Flavivirga eckloniae: one gene and its partner. The protein of the gene in region 1 interacts with the protein of each later gene in a pairwise test. Links are inferred from orthologs where the notes say so. Each region holds a gene or a part of one and is shown on either strand. Other genes may lie near its edges. The genes, in order: dnaA and nadE.

Region 1 (6,949 bases):
ATATTGCTAAGCAATACAAATGAACTTCATATTGATTGGATAAAAAAACATGTCCCTTTTTATGAAGCTTTTAAAAATTGCTTTGATGTATTCTATTTATCTCATGAAATTCATTTACGAAAACCAAATCGTGATATTTATGAATTTGTGTTGAACGAAAATAAACTAAATGCAAACGAATGCCTCTTTATTGACGATAATACAGACAATACTAACACCGCAAAAGAACTAGGTATTAATGCTTGGAATATCATCCCTAAAACGGACGACATCACAAACTTATTTACCGTAAAAAAAGACTTGTTTTAATACAACCTAAAAAGCATTTCATAATTGCTAGAAACAAAATAACGTATAATCTTTTCAATTAAAACCAATATTAAACAGGTTATGCTCCCTTCCTACCAACAGCTACGATCTACCCACAAATATGGTTGCTTAAATAATAATTCTAAAAAGATAGACAGTAATTTCACGAATTATCACAGATGGTTCTAAACATAGATTATTTACAAATAAGTAATATATGTTTACTTATTGATAAATTAAAGTGCAGGAATATAATAGAATTAAATCGGGTTTGGATTGTAAAAACAGACTGAAAGTCTGATTCGTGATTGTGAAGAGTATATAGGGCTATCCACTATATTGAGGTTTTATTCGTGTAAATCTGTGTAATTCGTGGCTTGATGAAAAAGATGTGGGTACACCATAGCTACCAACAGACAGGCTTTGCAATTACAGAAAACATCATACTTATCTATATGTTTAAAACCTTCTTCGATATATAATTGTAAAAAGCAATACTTTACTATTTTTGTCTAAATGAATTCTACAAAAGATACTTATAAAACCATCCTAAAAGCTTCTGAAGAAATACTCTTTAAGGACAGAAATAGTAAGTTTTATGGTTACGCATTTCCGGTTTTAAACGAAGATGATGTAAAAATTCACATAGAATCATTAAAAAAGAAACACCATTCTGCAAGGCACTGGTGCTACGCCTACCAGCTAGGTACAGAAACCATATCTTATCGCGCTAATGACGACGGCGAGCCCAGTAATTCTGCAGGTATGCCAATTTACGGGCAAATACAATCTTTTAATGTCACCAATGTTTTAATTGTTGTAGTCCGCTACTTTGGCGGCGTAAAATTAGGTGTAGGAGGTTTAATAAACGCCTACAAAACTGCTGCACAAATGGCTTTAGAGCAAGCCAATATTTTAGAAAAAACTATAAATATAGATTACCTTATTTCGTGCGATTATATAAACATGAACAAGGTCATGCGTATTATTAAAGAGAAAAACCTAAATATTACCAATCAAATATTGGAAATGGATTGTAAAATCACCATTTCTGTAAGAAAAAACGAGGCTGCATTAGTTTTCGAAACTTTTGATCGTTTATTCGAAATCGACATTAAAAAAATTTAATTTTCTAAGGCATCTAAAAAATATTGGGGTGCCCGTATGGGTCGGTTTGTTTTCATATCTATAAACACTAAAGTGGTACTGGCTTTTGTAAGAATTTCTCCCCGACTGTTAGTGATTTCGTACTCAAATTCTATCTTAGCAGTAGGACTTTTTTTCAGTTGAGTTTTTACATTAATTACATCATCATAACCAGTTGGTTTTTTATAATTTATATTTAAGGAAACAACAGGTAACATAATACCGTTTTCCTCCATTTGCTTATAAGAAATTCCTAGTTTACGTAACCATTCTATCCTTCCCATTTCAAGGTATAATGCGTAATTACCATGATACACCACTCCCATTTGGTCAGTTTCACCGTATCTCACTCTTATTTGTATTTCGTCGATTTTCATAGGGATTATTAAATATTTTTTCGTAGCTTCGGCGAGAGCTTAAACATGGGGAAAAAATTCTAGAAATTCAATAGAGAATCATTTTTTTTTTAAGAATTTTGTTCACATATTTGCCGTAAGTAAATTGGGACGGGGAAAACACAATTTCTCTTTTATTAAAACTAACAAAAAACAACTAAACTAAACTAATGAGTATAACTGCGCAATCGGTATGGGATAATTGTCTAGAATTCATAAAAGATAACATTCAGCCGCAAGCATATAAAACCTGGTTTGAGCCTATAAAAGCAGTTAAACTTACAGATAACGCATTGAGTGTTCAAGTTCCTAGTAAATTCTTTTACGAATGGCTTGAAGAACACTATGTAAAAATCCTAAAAGTATCTCTCACAAAAGAATTAGGTGAAAAAGCCAAACTTGTTTACATTATTAAAATGGAAAACACGTATGGTAACAAGCAGCCTTTTACCGAAAAAATTCCAAGTTCAAACAGAACCTCGGTAAAATCTCAAGATGTTGATATTCCTTTAAACAATAAAAGCCCTGAATTAAGAAATCCATTTGTTATTCCAGGTATTAGAAATGTTAAGATTGAATCTCAACTAAATCCTAATTATAGTTTCGAAAACTTTTTGGAAGGCGACTCAAATCGTTTAGCGCGTAGCGCCGGATTAGCTGTTTCTGCTAAACCTGGTGGAACATCCTTTAATCCGCTTTTGGTTTTTGGAGGTGTTGGTCTGGGTAAAACACATCTAGCACATGCTATTGGTGTTGATATAAAAGATAAATATCCAGAAAAAACCGTTTTATATATTTCTGCTGAAAAGTTCACGCAACAATATATAGATGCTGTTAAGAAAAATAATAGAAATGATTTTATTCATTTCTATCAAATAATAGATGTATTAATTATTGATGATGTTCAATTTTTCTCTGGAAAAACAGGAACTCAGGATGTTTTCTTCCACATCTTTAACCACCTGCATCAAAATGGCAAACAAGTTATTTTAACTAGTGACAAGGCTCCTGTTGATATGCAGGATATTGAACAACGCTTATTATCTCGTTTTAAATGGGGACTTTCTGCCGAATTACAAACACCAGATTTCGAAACCAGAGTATCTATACTTAAAAATAAGTTGTATCGCGATGGTGTTGAAATGCCAGAGGAGATTGTTGAATACGTAGCGAAAAACATTAAAACTAATGTTAGAGAATTAGAAGGTGCTATCATTTCATTAATTGCTCAGTCATCTTTCAACAAAAAAGAAATCACTATCGACTTAGCGAGAATTATAGTTGAGAAGTTTGTTAAGAATACGAAACGTGAAGTTTCGATAGATTACATACAAAAAGTAGTATCAGATTACTTCCAAATGGATATCGATACGTTGCAATCTAAAACAAGAAAGCGTCATATTGTTCAGGCACGTCAACTGGCTATGTTTTTTGCAAAAAAATTCACCAAAGCTTCATTGGCAAGTATTGGTTCGCAAATAGGAAAACGAGATCACGCCACTGTTTTGCATGCTTGTAAGACAGTAGACAATTTATCTTCAACAGATAAGCAGTTTAGAAAATATGTTGAGGACATCACTAAAAAACTTTCCGTTTAAAACACTTTAAAAATGACTAAAATTCTGATGGTATGTCTGGGAAACATTTGTCGTTCTCCCTTGGCCGAAGGTATTTTAAGATCTAAACTCTCAGACGATTCTTTTGAAATAGATTCTGCCGGCACTGCAAGTTACCACATAGGAAGCTCGCCCGACAGCCGATCTGTAGCTGTAGCCAGAAAATATGGATTGAATATTTCTAATTTAAGAGGACGTCAATTCAAAACTTCAGATTTTGATTCGTTCGATTTAATTTATGTTATGGACGAATCCAACTTTAACAATGTGATTTCATTAGCAAGAAATGATGAAGATGCTGCCAAAGTGAAATTTATTTTAAACGAAATTTATCCAAATCAAAATTACGATGTTCCAGATCCATATTATGGTGGCGATGATGGATTCGAAAATGTTTATAAAATGCTAGACGAGGCTTGCGACCAGATTGCAAAAACCTTATCTTAAAGAAATCAGGCTATGAATACAGCTAAAGGAAAGTTATACTTAATCCCAACAACATTAGGAGATAACGATCCGCTCGAAGTTTTACCTATTACGGTTAAACAGGTTATTGAAAAAACGGACACTTTTATTGTAGAAAACGAAAAAACCGCCAGACGGTTTATAAAAAAGATCACTCCAAACAAATCGCAACCATCCTTAAACATGTTTCATTTAAACAAGTTTACCGATGCAAGTGAATTACCAGAGTTTTTAACCCCTTGCTTAAATGGTACTGATGTCGGGCTTTTGTCTGAAGCCGGATGCCCTGGTGTTGCAGACCCTGGAGCTGATATTGTAAAATTAGCCCATCAAAAAAATATTAAAGTAGTGCCTTTAGTAGGACCTTCATCCATTTTAATGGCCATAATGAGCTCTGGTATGAATGGGCAAAGCTTTGCGTTTAATGGCTATTTACCCATAGATAAAGGAGAACGAAAAAGTGAGATAAAGCGATTGGAGCGTCTGTCTTTCGAACGCAATCAGTCTCAATTGTTTATTGAAACACCATATAGAAACAATAAAATGCTGGAAGATCTGTGCCAAACCTTGGAGAAAAATACCGAGATATCTGTAGCATGTGATATTACGCTAAGCACAGAATTTATAAAAACGCAAGTTGCAAGTGCATGGAAAAAAAATATTGTAGACCTACATAAGAGACCTACAATATTTATTATTCATAAGCGCTAGATTTTCGTTACTGTAAAATACCAGTTACGATTAAATAGCCTTTGCTTCTTTATTTGGTTTTACATAAGAAGTATCGTATCCCGAAAAACGTTTCATATAATGATGCACAGTAGTTCCATAACCATCTGCAAAATTATCTAAACCGTAACTTCTTAAGTATTTCTTTACATTACCTGGACCTGCTAAGTGAGCTGCAGCTAAAATACCAGACTCTGTAATAATGATACCATTAATTCGTTTTCCAACAAAATTCTTGATATCCCGTCTTAAGATCCATTTATTACGCTCTGCGTTCGCCACAAAAGCACGCTCTTGAAGCCTTGGATCCTTTAAAAATTTAGTAGCATTTCTAATTCCGATCATTCTTAAGGTTTCTTTCCCAAATTGGTATTTACCTAAATAACCAAATGTATTTACTGAAAAGTAATTACCTCCAGATTCCTTAAAAGCTAACGCTTCTTTAAATCCAACAAACGACTTACCTAAGTAAGGAGAGAATAACATTTCGGACTCATTAGAAGCCAGCAAATCGGCATTTCCACCTTCATCATTACTTACAGTGTAGTTTAAATCCATACCCTTAGTAGAATATTTACTAAAATCTACCGCTTCATTGGATGAAAACGACACATACATTATAACACATATTGTAAGCGTGAGAGTAACAAAACTTGCAATATTCTTAACCATAATTTTAAATTTTTTCAGCATGTTTTATAAGCAAAACACCCCTTCAAATTTCAGCGTGCAAAATTAGGCTTTTTTTTAATTATTTCAAAATTAATCGATTATATGCATTTTTTAGTTGTAGAATAGATGAAATGCACACTTATTTTTATTGATTTCTAATGTAGGGAATGGTATTTTTACCATATCAAAAACGCTAAAAACAGATCTCAAAAACCTTGACTTTGTCCTAATAGCATTCAAATTTACATCAAAACTTAAATAGTATTGTCGCACCCTCTGATTATTTGTTAACACTTGATTGTCAATAACTTTACCGCCATCAAGCATACCATCGGCTCCATAACCAATAGCAACATTTAACCATTTAGGAATATTACTTTCTTTAAAAAAAGAGTGTAAATTAATACTTAACCAATAGGTCTGTCCGTTGTAATCCTTTAAAACTTGCTCCAAAAAGTTTTCCCCAAGCTTATCTGGACTAAGATTGGCATATTTTGTTTGATGAAAAGAGTACTTTAAAGCAATTCTCTGCTCATTCCACAATAATTCTTGCCCAATATAGAGACCTGTTCCTGCTGCATTGGCTGCAATATCTCCCCATGAAAATCCCCATTCTTTTGAATAACCGTCCAATACTTCTACAGCGGTTAAAAATCCAAAACCTAAAGTTCCTCCATAGAGCAATTGACCATTTTTATCTACGCCACTCCAATTTAATAATTGCGCACCGAACTTTCCCATTTGGTATGATGTAAACACATGACCCGCTTTATCCATTTGAAGCCAATCGTTATTATCATTAACAGTATGGAACTTCGATCTATCGAAATCAGCATACCAAAGTTGATTTAACCCAACTAAAGTTAAACCAGCTAAAGAAGCTTCTGTTATAAAAACGGCATTTCTTCTGGGCTTATTAAGTGTATCACTGGGCGTTAAAAATGCTTCAAACCCCGATTGCGAATAAGAAAGTGATGATAATAAGGTAAAAAAGAGAATATATTTTACAAAAGAATGTCCCACTACCTAGTTATGCCTTGAGATGATAAATAGCGGTGATACGCTCTAGCGTTTGCATTATGTTGCGCCAAAGTTTTGGCAAACTTATGGAACCCTAAACGCTTAGCATCTGCAGCAAAATATAAGTATTTGTGCTTTTCGTAATTCAAAACGGCATCAATTGCAGATATATCCGGCATAGCAATTAAACCAGGTGGTAATCCAGAATACATATAGGTATTGTATGGAGAGTCAATCTCCATATGAACATTCAGTACACGTTTAATTATGGTGTTTTTATATTCTGGCAATTTATAAGCTGCAAACTTAAGCGTAGGATCTGCCTGTAATGGCATACCTATTTTCAACCTATTTAAGTAAACACCGGCTATTCTAGGTTGTTCTGCTGCCTGCTTGGATTCTTCATGAACAATAGAAGCTAATGCTATAACCTCATCTTGAGATAAATCTATTGCCTTTGCCTTACTTTTTCGCGAATCGTTCCAAAACCTATTATACTCCTTAAGCATTCGGCTCCTAAACGTTTCTGCCGAAGTATTCCAAAAAAGCTCATAACTATTAGGCAAATACATCCCTAAAACGGTTGCTTCCTTAAAA
Region 2 (6,838 bases), 1.3 Mb from region 1 along the record:
AAACGTTTTATTCTACATATACCATATCTAACGCTATCGGACAAGGTGAAGTTGCCACTACCCCCATTCAATTAGCCAATATGATTGCTGCTATTGCCAATAGAGGTCATTATTATACACCACATATAATTAAATCTATTGAAGATAAAACTTTACCTGAAAAATTCACAAAACCTAAATATACAAGTATTGACAAGGAGCATTTTGAACCTGTTATAGAAGGTATGCTACAGGTTTACAAAAAAGGAACAGCTGCCTCGTTACAAGTAAAAGACATAGAGATTTGTGGAAAAACAGGAACTGTTCAAAACTATGCTATTATAGATAGTGTAAAAACCGACCTAACAGATCATTCCATTTTTGTTGCTTTCGCACCAAAAGATGACCCAAAAATAGCTATTGCCGTTTTTGTTGAAAACGGATATTGGGGAAGTCGTTTTGCAGGTAAAGTAGCCAGTTTACTTATAGAAAAACACATAAAAGGACATATTACCAGAAAAGATTTAGAAGAATGGCTTTTAAAGCATAGTTTAGAAGACGAATATGCGAAGCCCTATTCTGGAGAGCCCTTTAAAATAAACGCGCAAACTAAATTGCAATTTGTTGAAGAACCGGAATATAAACGACTTAAACAGCAATTAATAAAATTACAAAACCCATAAGTTAATGGTTAGGGATACTAACAAAAATTATAAATTCGATTGGATAACTATTATCCTTTTTTTCTTGCTGGTCGGTTTTGGTTGGTTAAACATATTATCTGCTTCTTATACTAGTGGTGAAATAGACTACTTTACTTTTTCTCAACCCTATGGCAAGCAATCTGTATTTATATTACTTACTTTTTTTATCATTATTGTCATTCTAGGCATTGAAGCTAAATTTTATGAACGCTTTTCCAGTATTATTTATATCTTTTCCATGCTCTCCCTAATAGGGCTTTTTATTTTTGGCAAAAATGTTAACGGTGCTACATCGTGGTATGCTATTGGAAGCATGACCTTACAACCCAGTGAATTCGCAAAAGCAGCCACCGCTCTTGCTGTAGCAAAACAGCTGAGTGATTTAAACATGAACATTAATAGTATAAAGGATCAAATTCAAACCCTTATAATAATAATTATCCCAGCTCTTTTAGTAATATTACAAAACGACACCGGAAGTACGATTGTTTACGGCGCCTTCTTCTTTGTGTTGTACAGGGAAGGATTACCAAAGTATTACCTATCTATAGGTTTATCAGTAATTGTACTATCTGTTTTGGCTTTAAAATTCGGCCCTTTAATCACCTCGTTAATTGCTGTTGTTAGTCTTTCTGGTTTTTATTATTTCAACAGAAAAAAGTTTAAATTCTTTCAACTCCTTTTTGTTTTACTACTTTCCATAGGGTTGTCTTATGCTGTTAAAGCTTCTTATGACCATATTTTAAAACCACACCATCAAGATAGAATAAGTTTATGGTTACGCTTAGAAAAAGACCCTGTTAAGTTAGAAGCTATGAAAAAAACATTTGCCTATAACTTAAATGAATCTGAAAAAGCTATTAGAGAGGGCCGCTTTAACGGAAAAGGATTTATGGAAGGTACTAGAACAACAGGTAAGTTCGTACCGGAACAACATACCGACTATATTTTTAGTACGGTTGGCGAAGAGTGGGGCTTCTTGGGTAGCTCCTTAGTGGTTATATTGTTTGTACTCCTCTTATTACGCATACTACATCTCGCGGAATTACAAAAATCGCAATTCAGTAGAGCCTATGGTTATGGCGTGGCCTCAATTATATTTATTCATTTCCTAATTAACATTGGAATGGTCATGGGGTTAATCCCAACAATAGGCATTCCTCTACCCCTATTTAGCTACGGAGGTTCCGGGCTTTGGGCATTTACCATTTTAATATTCATATTTATTAAACTAGATTCTAACCGGATTAATGAGTGGTAGCCAAATGAAGTTTTGTAATGAAAAAACAATTCTAACAATCTTTATCTCATTATTCTTAATAGGGTGTTCTGGTACTAAAAGGATTAAAGAATATACTTTTTCTTCTAACGAAATTAATCTTATTAATAGTGCAGATAGTTTAACCCCCATGCGGGTCTTTAAAATAACCAACAAAAAAGATTCTCTTTTACTAAGAACAAAAAGCGGTTACATAAAACCCAATCCAAATAACAAAACATTACAGACTTTTATAAAAAGATTATATGTTACAGTTAGAGACAGCATGTCTATGGGTGTTGGCATTGCAGCACCACAAGTAGGCATATTAAAAAGAATTATTTGGGTGCAACGTTTTGACAAAGAAGAATTTCCTTTTGAAGTGTATCTAAATCCGGAGATTATTAAATCTTCAGAAGAAAAACAAACCGTTAAAGAAGGCTGTTTGTCTATTCCTGATCGAACAGAAACATTAAATAGCAGGTCACGATCTATAACTATTGAATACGACACTATGGATGGAAAACATAAAACCGAAACTGTTAAGGATTTCTCTTCGGTTATTTTTCAGCATGAAATAGATCACTTAAATGGTATTCTGTTTCTGGACCATTTACAAAAAGAATTTGTTGATAGTAAAAAAGACTAATAATTATTTTTTATAACCAAGTCTAGACAATATACCTTATAATTGTACATCCCTAATAACTATTATTACGTATATAACATATATCAAAAAAAATTACCTACTTATGAGAACTTTATTGAATACACTAGTAATATTATCAATTTTATTTTCAAGTTGCAGCAGTGACGATACGCCTCAAGAAAACCGAAGCGATTTAGAATCTTTACCAAAAGACTCAGGCGGCACACATAAAGCGCTCACTATTGGTGAATCCAATAAGTCTAATTTCGGGCATTATATTTATACTCCAAGCGGTCATGATAGTAACTCCCATGATTTCCCTTTACTTGTTTTCCTTCATGGTTCTGGTGAACGTGGTGATAGTGAAACAAATCCAGATATCTTAAAAAAGGTAGTAGTTAATGGCCCTCCTAAGCTTATAGAAAAAAACGAATGGTCTCCTAAATACCCAATGATTGTTGCCTCTCCTCAATTACCTTCTGGAAATTGGAATCCTGATGCTATTCATAATTTTATAACCTATTTAATAGAGAATTATAATGTTAACACGAAACGTATTTATCTTACTGGCTTAAGTCTTGGCGCTTTTGGATGTTTCAACTACGTTTCTAAATATGGACCAGATGCCTATGCTGCAGCTATTGTTCCGATTGCTGGAGGCGGAAACAAAAATTCCGGAGATAAATTCACTACCATTCCTGTTTGGGCTTTTCATGGAGATAATGATAATGTGGTTTCTCATATTAAATCTGTAGATATGGTAGATGCTATTAATAAAGAAAAACCCAACACACCTGCAAAACTAACCATTTACCCGAATGTTGGACACAATTCTTGGTCCCGAACCTATAATGCTAGTGGCATGGGAGATGAAAGTAATGAATATGATGCTTTTGATTTAAATATCTATGATTGGATGTTTTTATTTGAAAAATAATCATCCTTCAATGTCTGGCAGGTTTTACTTGTTGATCTCTAGCTTTTCGGCAAAATAATCACAAAAATCCTTCATAGTAGCCGTCATTTTTTCATCTTGAGTGGCTCTATTAAAAGTATTGCTCATAGCGACCAATGTTTGATGAAAAAACACCTTCATCTCATCTACCGGCATATCTTTGGTCCATAGATCAATACGTAAGGTTTCTTGTGCCTTAGAGTCCCATACGGAAAGCATCATGGCTTTGGCTTCCTCATTAGTAATACCACCATCTTCTGCCGTCCAAAGTAATTTCTCTGGTACTCGGTTGGCATCAAGTTCTACATTTAATTCTATTTTAGAGGTTGTATTATCAGACATTATTTTCGTGGTTTAAACTTTGAGTTATTAAAAATTTCTTCGGGGCTTGTTACAAGCATATCCTTTAGGCTTACTTCGTTTTGTTTCATATATGCTCTTACAATTTGCCATCCTATATATTGGCCTAAACGGCCTGGGGATTCACCATCAATACCTTCTAAATAAAATTTAGAAAACGGTGCAGGGTTTATAAATCTGCCCAGTAATTTAGTATCTGTGCTAAACAACAATTCACGCTCAACAAAATAACGCCAGATATAACTTTCGTTAGTAATAGTCCAATCTAACTGTTCTTGCGAATACCCGATGCGCTCGGCATCTGTTTTAAAAGGCACCACAGCATCCTTAAAATAATGCTGCTTTCCAAAATATATCATTTCGTCCAACAGGGTTTTATTCTGGTTTTGAAATATATACTTTTTGGCATATTCCTCTGCCAAATCAACTGCAATTTGCTCCTTCCTTAAATGCTCACTTATATACCTTGGAATGCTGCCATAAAACTCATGCTCGCTACCCAAATACGAATCTAAGGCCAATAATACAATAGTATCTGTAACGATAACCCGGCTTCTATAATCCACATCGTTGGTAGCAGTTATAACCCTTGGTAGATTAAACTCTGGAAAATAATATTTTAAATGATTAAATAAGGACTCTATTTCTTCTTCGGTATCATCAAAGTTTTTAAACGTTTTTTCAACCTCGTTAAACAAGTGTACCTGTAAAGTATCTTTTATTTTAGAAATCCAAAACGAGTCACTGTATTTTTTTGAAAACATAAAAGGATAGACTTCCTTTAGCTTAGGTAATTCATCTGGAGTAGTTTTAGCCAGTAATAAATCAAACCGCTCTATTTTAATATCTGTGCCTATTTTGGCTATCTCAACCTCAAGCTTATTCTCATCTTTACAGGAAATCGTAACCAATGATATTATTAAACACAATAATAAGTTCTTCATATAAAACTTACACGACATAAATTTTTATTAATTAGGTGTTTCGTTTATTTTTGTTTGCAAAGGTACTATATTCTTAAGATTTAAATTTATTTAATATGCAAACAGAAAAAGTTGTAGACTATATCGTTAATTGGTTAAAAGATTATGCAACAAACGCTGGTGTTAATGGTTTTGTAATTGGTATTTCCGGTGGTATAGATTCTGCCGTAACCTCTACCTTATGTGCAAAAACAGGCTTAAATGTACTCTGTATAGAAATGCCTATTCACCAAGCAGAAAGTCATGTAACCAGAGCACAAGAACATATAGCGCAGCTAAAAGGTCGGTTTGATAACGTGAGTGATACCCGTACCGATTTAACACCTGTTTTTGAAGAATTTAAAACCGAGGTCTTTTTTGACGGTGACCAAGCTACAATAGATATGGCCTTAGCGAATACCCGAGCACGGTTACGTATGACTACTCTTTATTATTATGCAGGACTTTATAAATTATTAGTTGCAGGAACAGGCAACAAAGTAGAAGATTTTGGTGTTGGTTTTTACACAAAATATGGAGATGGAGGTGTCGATTTAAGTCCAATTGCAGATTTATTGAAGTCTGAAGTTTACAAATTAGGAGAATTTTTACAAGTTCCAGAGTCAATTATGCAAGCCGATCCGAGTGATGGATTGTTTGGAGATGCCAGAAGTGACGAAGATCAGATAGGAGCATCGTATCCGGAGCTTGAATGGGCAATGAAAATGGACGCTGAGGGCAAAAACGCTAACAACTTCTCTGGTAGAGAGTTAGAGGTTTTTAAAATTTATAAACGCTTTAATAACGCCAATAAGCATAAGATGATTCCTATCCCTATTTGTGATATTCCTGACAATTTCCTGTAGATTTTGTAGGTTAATCAAAAAATCACTACATTTACGGCAAGCTTACTCTCTCAATTATAATACAATTCTAACTAAATATTATAAAAGCTTTATTATGATAAAATTATTAATAGCGGACAACCACCCGATCACAAGGAAAGGGCTTGAAGTACTTTTCTCAGCTTCATCAAACATTAAAATTGTAGGAAGCGTAGACGATGGAGATGCCATTTTGGAATTCATCAAAAAAAATCCAGTAGACATTATTTTAACAGAAACAGATTTCCCTAATTTAAATGGGTTAACTGTTTTACGTTATTTAAAACATGACTACCCGGACATTAAAACTATTATCTTTAGTAGTCAACCAGAAGAAGTTTATGCCATAAACGCCATTAAAGCCGGCGCGTCTGGATACTTAAACAAATCTGTTAATGTAATTAACATTAACGAGGCTATTTTAAAAGTGCACGATGGAGGGATTCATTTGAGTAATGAACTTACTCAGCAATTAGCATTTGGTAATAGAGTTAATAAAAGCGGAACTTTCTACAAAAAACTTTCAACCAGAGAGGCAGAAGTCTTAAAACTTCTAACTGTTGGTAGAAAAAACAAAGAAATCTCTAAAGAGCTTGATATTAACGAAAAAACCGTTAGTACTTACAAAGCGCGATTAATGCGTAAGTTAAAAGTAACTAACTTAGTTGACCTGGTTAATCAAGCCAAGCTTAGCGAACAATTATTATAGTACACGATTTAATTTTCTGGAGAGTAGCATTTTTAAGCCAGAATAGTCTTTGACTTCCTCAAGAACATTTTTATTAACATCGTTTTTACTTTGTAATGTTTCTTGTTGAAATTCTTTTACTTTTTGGTCTATTAAAAAACATCGTAGACTTAAAATAGTTTCACTAACTAATTGAGCAACACTATGTATTTTTTCTTTTGGAAAAATATTCATGCGTTTCCAATCATCTAAGGCATAACGTTCATCTTCCATTAAAATGGTTGTGATTTCGTTAGACATTTGATTGTCGACCGTGTTTATAAACGATTTAAGTTCAAAATCAGGATTCTGATTTAATGTATCTATAATAGTATAGTACAGTGTCTTAAATTGTTCATT

The links.
Region 2: the proteins of dnaA (region 1) and nadE interact in binary tests that used the Escherichia coli proteins (3 or more experiments, as listed by UniProt). The link is inferred for Flavivirga eckloniae from one-to-one orthologs.

Annotation. Positions count from the first base shown.
Region 1 is NZ_CP025791.1:854,445-861,393, forward strand. What follows is about bases 1,366-4,234. They hold dnaA (chromosomal replication initiator protein DnaA), read left to right. Parts: upstream 1,366-2,020; coding sequence 2,021-3,448; downstream 3,449-4,234. Other genes in these bases: C1H87_RS03580 (IMPACT family protein), read left to right, coding at 1,366-1,437; C1H87_RS03585 (acyl-CoA thioesterase), read right to left, coding at 1,434-1,832; C1H87_RS03595 (low molecular weight protein-tyrosine-phosphatase), read left to right, coding at 3,461-3,913; C1H87_RS03600 (SAM-dependent methyltransferase), read left to right, coding at 3,926-4,234. Also shown: C1H87_RS03575 (HAD family hydrolase), read left to right, coding at 1-309; more of C1H87_RS03580, read left to right, coding at 826-1,365; more of C1H87_RS03600, read left to right, coding at 4,235-4,642; C1H87_RS03605 (peptidoglycan-binding protein LysM), read right to left, coding at 4,673-5,332; C1H87_RS03610 (DUF2279 domain-containing protein), read right to left, coding at 5,444-6,355; endolytic transglycosylase MltG, read right to left, coding at 6,355-6,949. UniProt on the Escherichia coli protein: Plays an essential in the initiation and regulation of chromosomal replication. Binds in an ATP-dependent fashion to the origin of replication (oriC) to initiate formation of the DNA replication initiation complex once per cell cycle.
Region 2 is NZ_CP025791.1:2,104,601-2,111,438, forward strand. Bases 4,081-6,838 are described here. They hold nadE (NAD(+) synthase), read left to right. Parts: upstream 4,081-4,944; coding sequence 4,945-5,733; downstream 5,734-6,838. Other genes in these bases: gldB (gliding motility lipoprotein GldB), read right to left, coding at 4,081-4,849; C1H87_RS08685 (response regulator), read left to right, coding at 5,828-6,460; dnaG (DNA primase), read right to left, coding at 6,455-6,838. In the rest of the region: mrdA (penicillin-binding protein 2), read left to right, coding at 1-662; rod shape-determining protein RodA, read left to right, coding at 667-1,944; def (peptide deformylase), read left to right, coding at 1,949-2,590; C1H87_RS08665 (carboxylesterase family protein), read left to right, coding at 2,694-3,527; gliding motility protein GldC, read right to left, coding at 3,552-3,887; more of gldB, read right to left, coding at 3,887-4,080. UniProt on the Escherichia coli protein: Catalyzes the ATP-dependent amidation of deamido-NAD to form NAD. Uses ammonia as a nitrogen source.